DNA from 4 places in the Vibrio kanaloae genome. Region 3 is predicted to be linked to each of the others. Evidence: predicted binding sites of a transcription regulator. Region 3 holds the regulator's gene; each other region holds the start of a gene.

Region 1 (3,582 bases), 1.5 Mb from region 3:
CCAGAAAATCATCGCTACCATCAATACAATCGCAAAGGCCCATTGATGGGTTGAGTTTCGTGTGATGGCTTTCATTGAGTGCAGTAGGCTAGCGTTGTGTCCTTTTTCTCTTTCCCAGCTGGCGTCATACAGGCCTAGAGCAAGAAAAGGCCCTATTAACATATAGACTATTAAGCTCGGCATAACGACTAGGTGTGTTCCTTGCCATTGGACAAGTTGGACTATGGCGATGGCTGCTGCCATAAAACACAAGCCGTAAAATGCGCTTATTAATGGCATTTTCACGAAGTCGTGTAGAGCTAGTGACAACCAATGAAAGGGTGCTGAAATGCTAACTTGGTTACAAGGAATGGTTCGAGCGTAATCCTGATCGCTGACCTTATCTTTTTTATTGTTCAGTTCCGATGGGTGCACGGTACGAGGCATAATTCCCCCTAGTTAAATAACGTCCTAGTTATAATTCCATAAGGCTCAGTGGTGTGGTTTACATTAGCGTTATGGTGTCGAGCTCAATCGCTCGTAATCGTCCTAGTTTTTGCTCTCGCATTCATTTAACTAATGATTTTCAGACTAAATACATTAGGGTTAAACGTGAGCTTGATCGTCTAGGAGTTACCTTAACTATTGTCAGTAGTGCTAGAAAATACAAATTATCAGTGGCTTTTTATACTAAGTGGTTAACGGTAAAGAAGGGCGTTAGAGAAGGGAATGGCGAGTGAAAGTTCGGTAAGTACATAAAAATAAAGCCCTTACTAAGAAATAAGGGCTTTAAAGAAACAAATCGCAGTGGCTAAATTATTTTAGGCCAGCGAAGTCCGCAAGGATTGCTGCTTTGTCTGTCGCTTCCCAAGGGAACTCTTCACGACCGAAGTGGCCGTATGCAGCAGTCTGCTTGTAGATAGGTTGAAGAAGGTTCAGCATCTCTTGAAGACCGTATGGGCGTAGATCGAAGTTTTGACGAACGGCTTCAATGATGATCTCGTGCGCTACTTTTTCAGTACCGAACGTTTCAACCATGATAGATGTAGGATCAGCAACACCGATAGCGTAAGACAGTTGAATCTCACAACGGTCAGCCATACCTGCTGCAACGATGTTTTTCGCAACGTAACGCGCTGCGTAAGCTGCAGAACGGTCAACTTTTGATGGATCTTTACCAGAGAATGCACCGCCACCGTGACGAGCTGCGCCGCCGTAGGTATCAACAATGATCTTACGACCAGTTAGACCACAGTCACCCATTGGGCCACCGATTACGAAACGACCTGTTGGATTGATGAAGAAGTTAGTGTCTTTATTGATCCACTCTGAAGGCAATACTGGCTTGATGATCTCTTCCATTACCGCTTCACGTAGGTCAGGTGTTGTGACTGAATCACAGTGCTGAGTTGAAAGAACAACGGCATCAATACCCACGATCTTACCTTGATCGTACTGGAATGTTACTTGAGACTTCGCATCTGGGCGAAGGAAGTTAAGCTTGCCACTCTTACGTACTTCAGCTTGCTTTTTAACAAGAAGGTGAGAGTAAGTAATTGGAGCAGGCATTAGGATTGGTGTTTCGTTAGTCGCGTAACCAAACATGATACCTTGGTCGCCAGCGCCTTGCTCTTTCGGGTCTGTTTTATCAACACCTTGGTTGATGTCTGGAGACTGCTTACCAATTGTGTTTAGAACGGCACAAGAGTCAGCGTCAAAGCCCATATCAGAATGAACGTAACCAATTTCACGTACTGTTTCACGAGTGATTTCTTCAATATCAACCCATGCAGACGTTGTTACTTCACCGCCAACCATCACCATGCCGGTTTTTACGTAAGTCTCACAAGCAACACGTGCTTTTGGATCTTGTTCCAAGATGGCATCAAGAACAGCATCAGAGATTTGGTCTGCAATTTTATCTGGATGGCCTTCTGAAACAGATTCAGAAGTGAATAGGTGCTTAGCCATGAGAGCTCCACTTTTAGTTTTAGTTGCAAATAGTGTTTTAGTTGCAAATAGATTAAATGCAAATAATTTTAGGCGTCGCAAGTTAAGGAAGCGCCGCCATTAAATACAGTATATTTTGTAGGTGTTTCTACTTCTAGACGGCCATTCTAAATTCCAATGGTCGAATTACAAGCTCTTTTTTATGATATGACATAACTAAACGTTTGCGTGCCGGGTGATATAAGCCATTACCAAGTGATATAAATGGGTAAAAATTGCGAAAAATGATGGTTAAAAGGACAGTAAATCGTTTGCAGTCGCTATAGTCGTTTGAGAGAATACCCGCGCTAATAAAAATGAAATTTTTAGCATTAACTTTTTTTAAATCGCTTATGTACTCAGGAGCAGACATGCCTTCTCGTAAAGTTCTAGCCAATGCAATCCGTGCGCTTAGCATGGACGGTGTTCAACAAGCAAACTCTGGTCACCCAGGCGCACCTATGGGTATGGCTGACATCGCTGAAGTTCTTTGGCGTGGCCACTTGAACCACAACCCAGCAAACCCAGAGTGGGCTGACCGCGACCGTTTTATCTTGTCTAACGGCCATGGTTCAATGTTGATTTATTCTCTGCTTCACCTTGCAGGTTACGAGCTTTCAATTGAAGACCTGAAAAACTTCCGTCAACTGCACTCTAAGACTCCAGGTCACCCAGAGTACGGTTACGCTCCTGGTATCGAGACAACGACTGGTCCTCTAGGTCAAGGCATTACTAACGCTGTCGGTATGGCAATGGCTGAGAAAGCGCTTGCGGCACAATTCAACAAAGAAGGCCACGATATCGTAGACCACTACACTTATGCATTCATGGGTGATGGTTGTCTGATGGAAGGCATTTCTCACGAAGCCTGTTCTCTAGCAGGTACGCTTGGTCTTGGTAAGCTAGTTGCTTTCTGGGATGACAACGGCATCTCTATCGATGGTGAAGTTGAGGGTTGGTTCTCTGACGATACCCCTAAGCGTTTTGAAGCATACGGCTGGCACGTAATCCCAGCGGTAGATGGTCATGACTCTGACGCGATCAACGCAGCGATTGAAGCGGCTAAAGCGGATCCTCGTCCTACTCTTATCTGTACTAAAACAGTAATCGGATTTGGTTCTCCAAACAAAGCAGGTACGCACGACTGTCACGGTGCACCTTTAGGCGCTGACGAAATCGCAGCAACTCGTAAACAACTAGGTTGGGAGCACGGTCCTTTTGAAATTCCGTCGGAAGTTTACGCAGAGTGGGATGCGAAAGAAGCAGGCGCAGCTAAGGAAGCAGCGTGGAACGAGAAACTTGCAGCTTATGAAGCAGCATACCCTGAGCTGGCAGCTGAATTCAAACGCCGCGTAAACGGTGATCTTCCTGCACAGTGGGAAGAGAAAGCATCAGCAATTATCGCTGATCTTCAAGCTAACCCAGCAAACATCGCATCACGTAAAGCATCTCAAAATGCTCTAGAAGCGTTCGGTGCTATGCTACCTGAATTCATGGGCGGCTCTGCTGACCTTGCACCTTCTAACCTGACTATGTGGTCTGGTTCTAAGTCTCTTGAAGCAAACGACTTCTCTGGTAACTACATCCACTACGGTGTACGTGAATTCGGTATGA
Region 2 (3,582 bases), 170 kb from region 3:
GCTCTATGCCGGCCGCCCTATTATGACTAAACTCGTGGCGGCTGAAGGTCAATTGTCATTGAAGCCTATCGTAGACCTCGTAGTCAGCGGTGCTCAGCTTCCCGGTTTTGCAGAACTTCGCACTCAAGAGATCAAGCATTGGCAGTTGTACGTGAGACTTGGGCTCGATGAGAAAATACACAATACCCCAGAGATTGAGCAATTGAGTTTTGAGGGATGGTTTATAGAGCAACTTGAAGTCTTAGGGGTTACTGACATTAGCGAGCTAGAAATGTTCGAACAGTCAGATATTCCCTTTGAAGGCATCCCAACTTGGCTTTATTCAGAGTTTTCAGAAAAATATCCGTTTTCTTTGAGCCTTGCTGATTTGCAGCTTGATGTTGAATACTTCCCCGGAAGAAAGCTGATTTACGTGCATTATCAATCGGGTGGTCGCAAGTTATCGCCAAAACGTTGGGAACTACCAACATGGTCAGGATGGCGTATTCAATATAAAAAAGCGAGCCGTATTATCGATATAAAATAGCTTAGATAAGTTTTATCTCTAAAATATTAATCAAATAGGCGCATATGTGATTTATCAGTGCGTATTTTGTTACAAACTTGATTTTTATATGCATTTTTAACCAATCAAAAGGTCATAAAAGACCATTCTTCTATATCCTATTGCTATATAAAAGAAGTTGGTGGATATTGAGTATATTGTGTTGCCAAAGTGTCGGGGGACATCATGGATAAACAGAAAGAGACGCGTGTAGAATTTGATTACACAACATTTCTTGGCGCCTCATGCAGTAAAAAATGGACTTTCCTGGAAGCACTTACCACCATTGCCCCAGTATTCAGTACTGTCTGGCGCGATAGCATTAAAGAGCTAGCAAGCCCAGAAGATCGCTTATGGCAGATGGCATTGAAATCAATGTCTACGCGTAAAAGTGATGAGTCAAACATTGTCACTTTGCTCAAGCTTGCCAAGCTAGAAGGAATAAATGAACTCAAAGTTGTGATGCCATATTCTCTTGAAGAAGAGCAGATAGAGTATATCGAATCGCGTAGTCATTTAGTGCTTGCGGTTAATTCTGGAGAAGAGTTTACGATTAGGCTGTAACTTCAGTTCGTCTACAACCTCTCTCAGGAATAGTAGAACGTACACGTAAAAAGGGCCTCAATATTGAGGCCCTTTTAGTATCTAAAACTTGTGTCTACGAGCTTATTAGCGTTCTAGCTTTTTATTTTGAGATTAAGCAATTAAGCGACTAGTCGATTAGACCATAGTCAGCGCGCAGTACATCAATGATCTCTTGCTTAGGATTTTCGCTCAGTACGATCTCTGCACCTGTGATTTTCGCTGCGATATCAAGGTAAGTGCGAGACAGAGACATTAGCGAATCAAGTGGAAGTTCATTATCATGAGCCAATGCTTCACGCTCTGGCATACGTTCTTTGTTTAACAAGATGTCTGCATCAGGGAAGTAGTTAAGCAAGAACTGACGGAAACCTTCTTTTGAGTTCTCAACGATGTTGCCGTTGTTGTATTCCTGAGTATCCCAGATACGCGATGAATCTGGAGTACCAACTTCGTCCATGTAGATAAGTTTTTCTTTGCCTTGAGCATCGTTGACGTAGCCAAACTCAAATTTGGTATCAACAAAGGTTTGATCTACTTTTGCTAGCGCTTGGCTGATTACGTTGAAGCCTTCTTTAAGAAGTTTTTCGTAATGCGCGATGTCGCTTGCTTGAGTAAAGTTGAAGGCTGCAAAGTTATCTTCGATGTTGTTACGAGTGATGTTCACATCGTCAGCTTCTGGAACGCCAGGAATACCTTTCAGAATTCCTTTTGTTGAAGGCGTGATCAGTAGCTCAGGCAACTTCTTGTCTTTCTCAAGGCCTTCAGGCATCTCGATACCACAGAATTCACGTTCGCCGTTCGCGTACGCACGCCACATTGAACCTGTGATGTATTGACGGCAAATCGCCTCGATCATGACTGGGCGAGCTTTCTGTACAATCCATACGAACGGGTGAGGGATATCAAGAATATGACTGTCAGCAAGTCCGTTGTCTTTAAACAATTTGAACCAGTGGTTAGAGATAGCATTCAGAGCCGCTCCCTTACCTGGAACACCTTTAAGATTCCCTTCACCACGCCAGATACAATCAAATGCAGAGATACGGTCACTGATCACCATGATTGCTAAAGGCGCATCTGGTGCTACATCGTAGCCTTTCTCTTTAATTAGTCGTTGGCTATCTTCTTCAGTTAACCAGTAGACCGAACGAACCTTGCCACTGTGGACAGGTTTATCAGTACGGATTGGTAGGTCATCATTTACGGCAAGAACTTGATCAGCAAGGCTCATTTAGACATTCCTATCTTTTATCAAACGTCATACAGAGAAGTGCGGTGTGCACATGATTAGACGGGCATTATACCCAATCTACTATTTGCTTCCAGAGAAAAAGCAAACGATTGCTAAGTCTGTTGTTTAAATAAAAACCCCCGCCTAACAATCCGCTAAAAAATTGGCGAATTGTAGGGCGGGGAAGGCAGTATATTTGGACTTTGTTTTGGCTCTATGTTTGTGAGCTCAAAGGTTAAGCTATGTTTGCTAGCTAAAAGGCTAAGCAAGGTGGTTTAGTGAATACGCTCTTAGTGAATACGCTCTGAATTTGCATCCATAAAGAAGACTTCACATTGAAAGCGTAACCCTAGTGTTCTTAGGTACTGTTGGCTGAACTGGTCAATCGATGCACTTGCAACAATCGCGCTCGCATTCTTAGAACGGATTGCTTTCTCAACAGTTTCTACCTCAGTCATTTGATGAGAGGCTTTCATATGAATAACGCGGTCGCAGCAAACATTATGTTGCTTAAGCTGTTTAGCTGATGGTCTTGGTGTTTGAGCGGTAAACAGTAACCACTGATGTTGATTGGACAGCAACGCCATTCTTGCAAACAACGCTTCCTCGTTTGAATTTTTGCTTTTACGAGAAACTGATGTAAATGCGCAGTGAACTAGCGGGCTAGAGTGTTGTGCTTTAACGTGTGCTTGAATCATTTTGCTGTCCTTATATACATGCTGTATGTGTATACAGTAGTTTTGATTGCTTATAAGATCAAGCGTTTTTTGCGGGATTATTGGACGATTCTGTTTAGAATTGTGGATGGAATATGATTAAACTATTGAAATTATTAGATAAATTAAATTCGAATGAATTTGCTGTCTTGTCTCATAAGTTGAAAAAAATGTGAGCTTTATACAGGTGTATACAGTGGTTTTGACAGAAAAGTACTGTATACACCTGTATAGAAGAGAGAAGAGAGAAGAGAGAAGAGAGAAGAGAGAAGGTCTAAAACCGCAGGCACAAAAAAAGCGCCTTAGGCGCTTTCTTATATTTCAGAGGTGTTACTTATCTCAGTGTCGCTTGGGAGAGTTTCGCTCTCATTTCCATTTCACCAATATTGAATTGGCGAACATCAATGGTTGCAATATCATTGCACTCTTTACATGCATGATGACACTTACCATCTAGGTAGTCGTGCTTTTTTACTAGGCTTGGCTTTTTGCACCAATCACAAACG
Region 3 (3,582 bases):
GCTCCGAGCAGGGTGACAACAGCGGCACCAGGAATTGAGAAAGCAGTAATCATTACATACGCAACAAAATAGATAGCGGCAGCTGCAATAAAGTTGCTGTCAATGTAGTCATTTAAGACAGCTTGTTGGGTCTTAGCATTTTCAAGCGTTAAGTACTGGCCGAAATTGATGCCTAACAAGACAATGGTTACGACCAACACAATACCCAATATCATTTTCTTACTCATTGATACTTCCTCTAAATTTTCAATGCATACCGATAGTATAGATAGACAGGCAAAGCATAGATTAACTTTCACCAGATATAAAAAAAGCCGCAGTAAATGCGGCTTAGTTATGTATATATTGCACTGACAATGTTAATTGACGCGATTGATAAGCTCTTCGCGACGCTGCTGCGGTATAACAGACCAATGTGTACCATTGATCGCACCTTCTAGCGCCCAAAGTAGTTCAATACTGACAGAAGACGCATGCGATTCTTTGATGGCGTTAAATGCGTTTACAGAGCCAGATTCATATAAACGTTCTACAGAATCGATTCCTGCCTTTTTCAACATACGCTCGGTAGCGAGTCGAAGATTAGGCAGATCTTTGAGTCGGGTCGGCTTGGCAGAAGACTGCTCAGCTTTTTCTTCTTTAGCAAAACCCAGAGACGTGGTTGCAAGCTGCAAGATTTTCTCTTGGTCTTGCCATAGGCCTTCAGGTAAAGCGAAATATTTAGTAACAACAGGGAAACCACGTTTTTTGTAGACGTACGGTTGAAACCCTTGTTGTTCGAATTGCTTTGTTGTGCATTTGTCTGCTCGTATGTGCAGTTGGTCATTAACAACCAGAGCAAACATTGTGTCATCAGCAAAAAGACCGAATCCACCAAACATTGAGCGTGATTTTATTTTTCCTAGGGACTCAAATAACTTCATTGAGTCCTTTAGTATCGGTTTATCCATGTTATTTATCTCGGTGTATTTGAAGTACGCCACCAAATAAGCAGGTCCGAGAGATTAGCAAAATGTTGCAATTAAATTGTCAATAAGCCGTAAATTACTAAATGATTAGTAGTTACTGCATTTTGCCATCGGTAACCCCGCTACCATACCAACGAGTGGTTTAGGCCGGAAGCTTTGCGTCTCACTCTTTCGAGTGGTTTGCCCTGTGCGTGACTGATTGAATAGAATAAAGTTTTTGTTGAATGAGGCTCACACTTGTTATTTCAAAATGTGATATTGCTTCAATTAATGATCTTTGTATTGTGCATCTAGGTTCATTTTGGGTGCTGATAAAAAAAGCGCACCTAAAGGTGCGCTTGATGAAATTAAACTCATTTTATCAATTAATTTAACGTTTTAACTGTACATCGCTCTACGATTTCAGGGTGCATTTCGAAGACACGTTTTTCATGATCTTTGTCTTTTATACGTTCTAATAGAATTTCGAAAGCATTTTTACCAACACGACGTTTCGGTTGGTGCACCGTTGTTAAAGGTGGTGAAAAGTATTCAGCTAGCTCGATGTTGTCGTAACCAATGATCGAAATATCTTCAGGAATACGAATACCTTTCTGTTGCAGGCGACTCATTAGACCTAGTGCCATCGTGTCATTAAAGCAGAATACAGCCGTCGGGCGATCTTCCATCTCAACGATTTGCTCTGCAGCAAGAACTGCCGTATCGCACTCGAAGTTGCCTTCGATGATCATGTTATTATCGGTAGAAATCTTAGCTTCGTTCAGTGCGCGCTTGTATCCGGCAATGCGTTCAACACATGCTGCTTTGTCTAAGTGGCCACTTAAACAGGCAATTTTAGAGTGACCGCGTTCAATCAGGTACTTGGTTGCTAGGTAGCCACCTTCTTCAGAGTTATCAATGATCTTATCAGCTTGAGAGCTCTCTGGGCCCCAGTCCATAATAACTTTCGGGATGTCAGCGTGACGGTCTAACATCACTCTTAGTTCTTCAGTTAGGTCTGAACACATAACTAAGATGCCATCTACACGTTTCTCTGCCAGCATTCGAATGTAGTCACGTTGCTTCTCATAGATACCACCTGTGTTACACAGGATCAAAGTGTAACCTTGACGGTAGCAGTAGCTTTCAACACCATCGATAACTTCAGAGAAGAATAGGTTGGTTGATTGAGTAACAAGCATGCCGATAGTGCGTGTTGTATTGCACTTCAAGCTACGAGCTACAGCACTTGGCGCATAGTTCAGTTCGTCTACAGCTTTGTTTACTTTTTCTTGAGTCGCTTCTGCAACAAAACGTGTTTTATTGATTACGTGAGAAACGGTTGTTGTCGATACGCCGGCTAAGCGAGCGACATCTTTTATCGTGGCCATGGTTTTATCCTATTAGAAGCTACTTTCCCAAAGTACGGAATAAAGTAGCCGTTAAGCTACCTAACTAAGAGCTATAATTTGTAGGGCTCTTTGGGTACTAACGTGCTAAAAAACAAAAAACCGCTATTGAGCGGCTTGTCTTAACACCGAAATGCTCTGAACTTAAATAAGCATAGCATTTCGTGAATGTTTCATATTTTATCGTTTGCGGTCACAATTTTAGACTGACTAGAAGTTACTCGCAATAAAATTCACCCTGAAATCCGGGTGAATTGTCACATTCTATTGAATTTATTTACCTAGTCATGCAATAAGCTTAGTCACCAGCTAGATATTGAGCGTCTAAATTACAGAAGGCGAGTAACAGAGATGAGACTGAAGCGTAGAAACCGAATTCGTCAACGTCATGACATTTCACGTTGAACTTGGGTACCCAAGTAAGGAGTTGTTGTTCGATAAACTGTTGTTGAACGGAAAATGATTTTTCTAGCTTTTCTTCAAGCTCAGTTTCGTTAGAGCGAATGATCAAGTTACCAAGGAAATCGAGTTCGATAGCAATGTGGTCTGCTGGCTCTTTTAGATCTTGGTTCACCACTAAGTTGTGCTTAGCCATGATCTCTTCCATATCTTTTGCTGGCTTATCATTCAAAAGGCCAGTTTCGCCGATATACATAGAAGCGTATGGAAGGGCGCCATGTTTATCTGTTTTTAAGAAAAGGTCACAAAAGTCTGCAGACAGTTCTAGCTGAGCATCTTCACGTGTTTGTAGGCGGTTCAGCGCGTCCACTAACTTATCAATCGCTGGCTTTAGTGTTTCATTTTCGCCTAAACCAGTTAGGAAAGAACGAATGTCAACAGAGTGGTAGTGATCGAGTTCTTCTTGAGTGAGTTCTTTAGCGAATAAGCTTGATAACCACCAGTAGATTTCTGCTCTTTGTTCGTTGAACGCTTTTGTATCTTTCATTGGATTGATCCTAATATCGTCTTTCGTATACCCGGGGTACTCAGTCTAACTAACCGTGATATTTGCTAAGCGCAAAGCTACTCGTTAGTGGTAATGCCCATATTGAATTGTTATGGACGATAAATAGCAAGGTTTAAGATTGTCTTGTATCAAGAAAAATCCATGTTTCTGGCTTTTATCTTCTGCACCACTAGAATTGTTACTAGTTATGAATAGAATAGTCATTGAAACTATTAAATAAGAAAAGTGGTGTAGATGAGCTATCACGTATTAGTCGTAG
Region 4 (3,582 bases), 580 kb from region 3:
TTCTCAGAGCACTTTTACACACCGACTGTGACTCAAATTAATGGCCAGCATGAGCTCTACCAGTTCGACGAACTGAGTGTTTACACGGGTGATTACTTCACAGCGCCAATTCAGCCTGTCGACATTATTTATGACCGTGCTTCTTTGGTGGCTTTGCCTGCTGAGATGCGCGTGCAATATGTGGAACGTTTGAAGCATCTGTTAAAGCCAGGTGGCAAGATGTTGTTGGTGACATTGGACTACGATCAAAACGAGATGGCAGGGCCTCCGTTTAGCGTACCTAAACTAGAAATCGATCAGTTGTTCGCGGGATACAAAATCACATTGTTGAATCAAGATATTGCAGACGATGAACATCCTAAGATTGCTAAGAAAGGCTTGTCGCGTTTCTGTGAAGAAGTGTATTTAATTGAGTCTGAAGCTTAAGCTCTCAGATTACTCAGTTAAGTAAAAAGATAACACTAACAAAAAGATGGGCTAAACCAGCCCATCTTTTTTATTGTTTAGATTTGAACTCGTGATTGTTCAGAATTGAATAGCAGGTTAATAAATCACTTTTACTTTAGCTGCGCTTTCAATGGCATCTTGGATTGCTGCTTCTGTGCTGTTACGACGAGTTAACGCCACACCAAGACGACGACGACCATCAATGTCAGGCTTACCAAACAAACGAACTTGCGTTTGTGGTGCGTCTAGTGCTTCTACAAGGCCTTCAAAGCGAATGTTGGTTGAAGTGCCTTGCCCTAGGATAACCGCTGATGCACACGGGCCGTATTGTGTGATTGATTTGATCGGCATACCAGTAAATGCGCGTACGTGCAGTGCGAATTCAGATGAATCTTGAGACATTAATGTCACTAAGCCAGTATCGTGTGGGCGAGGGGATACTTCGTTGAAGATAACGTGATCGCCTTTAACGAACAGTTCAACACCGAAGATACCGTGACCGCCTAGTGCGTTAACCACTTGTTCTGCTGTGTATTGTGCCGCTTTCAAGGCATTGTCTGACATCACTTGTGGTTGCCATGATTCGCGGTAATCACCGTCTTCTTGGCGGTGACCGATAGGCGCACAGAAGTGAACACCATCAACAGCGCGAACGGTTAACAGAGTGATCTCGTAATCAAAGTCGATGAAGCCTTCAACAATCACACGACCCGCGCCAGTACGACCACCTTCTTGTGCGTAGTCCCAAGATTTCTGGATGTCTTCTTCAGTTTTGATAACGCTTTGGCCTTTGCCTGAAGAACTCATTACAGGCTTAACAACGCAAGGCATACCCACGAATTCAACAGCAGCGGCGAAGTCTTCGAAGGTGTCTGCAAAGCGGTAAGGTGAAGTGCTCAGTTTTAGCTCTTCAGCTGCAAGACGACGGATACCTTCTCGGTTCATTGTCAGTTTCGTCGCATTAGCCGTTGGAACAACATTCAAGCCTTGTGCTTCAAGCTCTACCAATTTGCTGGTGGCAATAGCTTCTATTTCTGGAACCACATAATCTGGTTTTTCGAGTTCAATGACTGCTTGCAGTGCATCGCCATCTAACATGTCTAATACATGGCTACGATGTGCAATTTGCATTGCGGGTGCATCAGCGTAACGGTCACATGCAATAACTTCCAAACCTAAACGTTGGCACTCGATAGCAACTTCTTTGCCGAGTTCACCTGAACCTAATAGAAGTACACGAGTAGCATTTTCACGAGTAGCAGTACCAAACATAGAAATTCCTTCCGACCTTATGAACGATTGATTGAAAACGGGGTGATCATACTGATTTGCATGATAAAAGCAAACGTTTGCTTTTGTTGTTCCGTTCATTACAGGCATAAAAAAAGCAGCTCCGAAAAGTAGGGCTGCTTATTTAAAATATTGTTAACCAGATGTACTTAGATTGCTAAGTAAGTCACTGGAATATCGGGGTTAATTGCTTCTAACGTAGACTGAGTATCGGCTAGGTGACTGATGCTACCATCAGCAATCTCAACTAAGGCAGCGTTTTCAATTTGTTCGAAATCGAAGCCAGCCATCTTAAGTTGAACCAAGGCGACTTGTAGCGGCGGTAGACTTGGGTTGAATGCCGCGTTTTCTGCGTAAGTACCGGTGAACATCTCACCCGTTGTCAGTTGTAGTGAAACACCACTTAGGTTCTTCGTGTAAGGTGCGTGGCTGCGGTTTAACGCTTCTAAGGCACGGACGACAAGCGGGGTCGTTTCATCCGACTGATATTCATGATTCAGTTTAGCCATTAATCCCGTTGTGATGCCTAGATCTGCTGGGCCGAATGAATCTGGCAGGTATTCTTGTAGTGACATTTCATCACGTTGTGGAAGCTGAACTTTGAGCTCTTTTGCTGTCGTCAGTTCATTCATGAATTGGCGGCAGTGTCCACAAGGGCTGAAGTTGATTGTGATATCCGAGATACCTTCTTCACCTTTCATCCAAGCATGGCTGATCGCAGATTGCTCAGCGTGTACGGTTTGGCCAAGTTGAGCTCCGGCAATTTCAAGGTTTGCACCAAAATACAAAGTACCAGACAAACCACGCACGATTGCACCAACATAGAAGTTCGAGAGCGGTACGTAAGCATAGGCTGCAGCAAAAGGAAGCAACGCAATACGCAGTTCGTCATCCGCTAATCCACTTGCTTGTAGTAGGCTGGCAAATTGTTCTGGAGAGAATGTTGCGTCAAAGTTGTCTGCTAATACGATGTCGCTTAAAAGTACTTGAATTGAAGAGGGAGCACTTTCCAGCGCCAGGGTAATACGACTGTTCATGTTGAATCCTTATTTGACCTTAGACTTTAATTTTATGCAATGTTCAGGATATTTCTGTGACTATTGTCACCATTCCAATTCCATTGTTACATTACCTTGCATAATTAGAGTGAGGTCACAAATGAAATCGATTGCAAGATTGAAAACAACACGTGATATCGCATTTATTGTCCAAAATAAGAAGCCCAAACAGACTCTGAAATAAACAGAGTACTGCTTGGGCTGATTTGGTCTTGAAAACACTTGTAAGCGATTAAAAGAGCTTGCAAGTGTTGTTTGGTGGAGGCTTATTACTCGTATCTTGTCATCTGGCTAGTTAAGAATAGAGCCAAACCACGACGGAAAACACGCTAGGGGCAATGATTGAAGTGATAACCCCGCAAAGTACCAATGCCAATGAACTGAATGCGGCATCTTCTTGGTTCTTTTCTGCACAAGTCGCGGTGCCCAACGCGTGAGAAACCGTACCCATGGTTAAACCTCTGGCAACTGGGCTCTTAATGCCAATCAGGTTGTAAATAGGGTAAGCAAAAATCGCCCCGAATAGGCCGACAATCAAGACCAAAATTGCCGCAATGGCTGCTTCACCACCTAAATGGCTCGATACTTCCATCGCGATAGGTGTAGTGACTGATTTACCCAATAAACTCGCAATCAAGCTCAAATCCGCTTTGAAAGCTACAGCAATTAATGCGGTTGTAGTCATCGACATCACACTGCCTAATGTGCAGGCAAAGGTAATAATACGCCAGTTAGCTCTGATTTGAGGTAACTGTTCATACAAAGGGTAAGCAAGTGCAACAACCGC

What was found. Region 3 encodes PurR, which represses purine synthesis genes. Its sites were predicted from a motif close to TNANGNAAACGTTTNCNTNA; they were not measured.
Region 1: a site for PurR is predicted at 2,142-2,161, ahead of metK (methionine adenosyltransferase). Genes of this name have one in related genera too.
Region 2: a site for PurR is predicted at 2,459-2,478, ahead of OCV24_RS08370 (phosphoribosylaminoimidazolesuccinocarboxamide synthase). Genes of this name have one in related genera too.
Region 4: a site for PurR is predicted at 1,785-1,804, ahead of purT (formate-dependent phosphoribosylglycinamide formyltransferase). Genes of this name have one in related genera too.

What each region holds. Positions count from the first base shown of each region.
Region 1 is NZ_AP025497.1:454,517-458,098, forward strand. Features, by position in the region: gene OCV24_RS02280 (DUF2189 domain-containing protein) at 1-426, opposite strand, end outside; gene metK (methionine adenosyltransferase) at 796-1,950, opposite strand; gene tkt (transketolase) at 2,340-3,582, shown strand, end outside.
Region 2 is NZ_AP025497.1:1,832,065-1,835,646, reverse strand. Features, by position in the region: gene OCV24_RS08380 (helicase-related protein) at 1-526, shown strand, start outside; gene OCV24_RS08375 (hypothetical protein) at 731-1,108, shown strand; gene OCV24_RS08370 (phosphoribosylaminoimidazolesuccinocarboxamide synthase) at 1,257-2,360, opposite strand; gene OCV24_RS08365 (SulA-like leucine-rich domain-containing protein) at 2,651-3,058, opposite strand; gene OCV24_RS08360 (hypothetical protein) at 3,411-3,582, opposite strand, start outside.
Region 3 is NZ_AP025497.1:1,998,048-2,001,629, reverse strand. Features, by position in the region: gene OCV24_RS09085 (TVP38/TMEM64 family protein) at 1-227, opposite strand, end outside; gene OCV24_RS09080 (TfoX/Sxy family DNA transformation protein) at 360-950, opposite strand; cyclic di-GMP riboswitch class I at 1,078-1,163, opposite strand; gene purR (HTH-type transcriptional repressor PurR) at 1,334-2,338, opposite strand; gene torD (molecular chaperone TorD) at 2,655-3,302, opposite strand; gene torR (two-component system response regulator TorR) at 3,558-3,582, shown strand, end outside.
Region 4 is NZ_AP025497.1:1,413,934-1,417,515, forward strand. Features, by position in the region: gene OCV24_RS06590 (thiopurine S-methyltransferase) at 1-426, shown strand, start outside; gene purT (formate-dependent phosphoribosylglycinamide formyltransferase) at 544-1,719, opposite strand; gene cdd (cytidine deaminase) at 1,887-2,774, opposite strand; gene OCV24_RS06605 (LrgB family protein) at 3,091-3,582, opposite strand, start outside.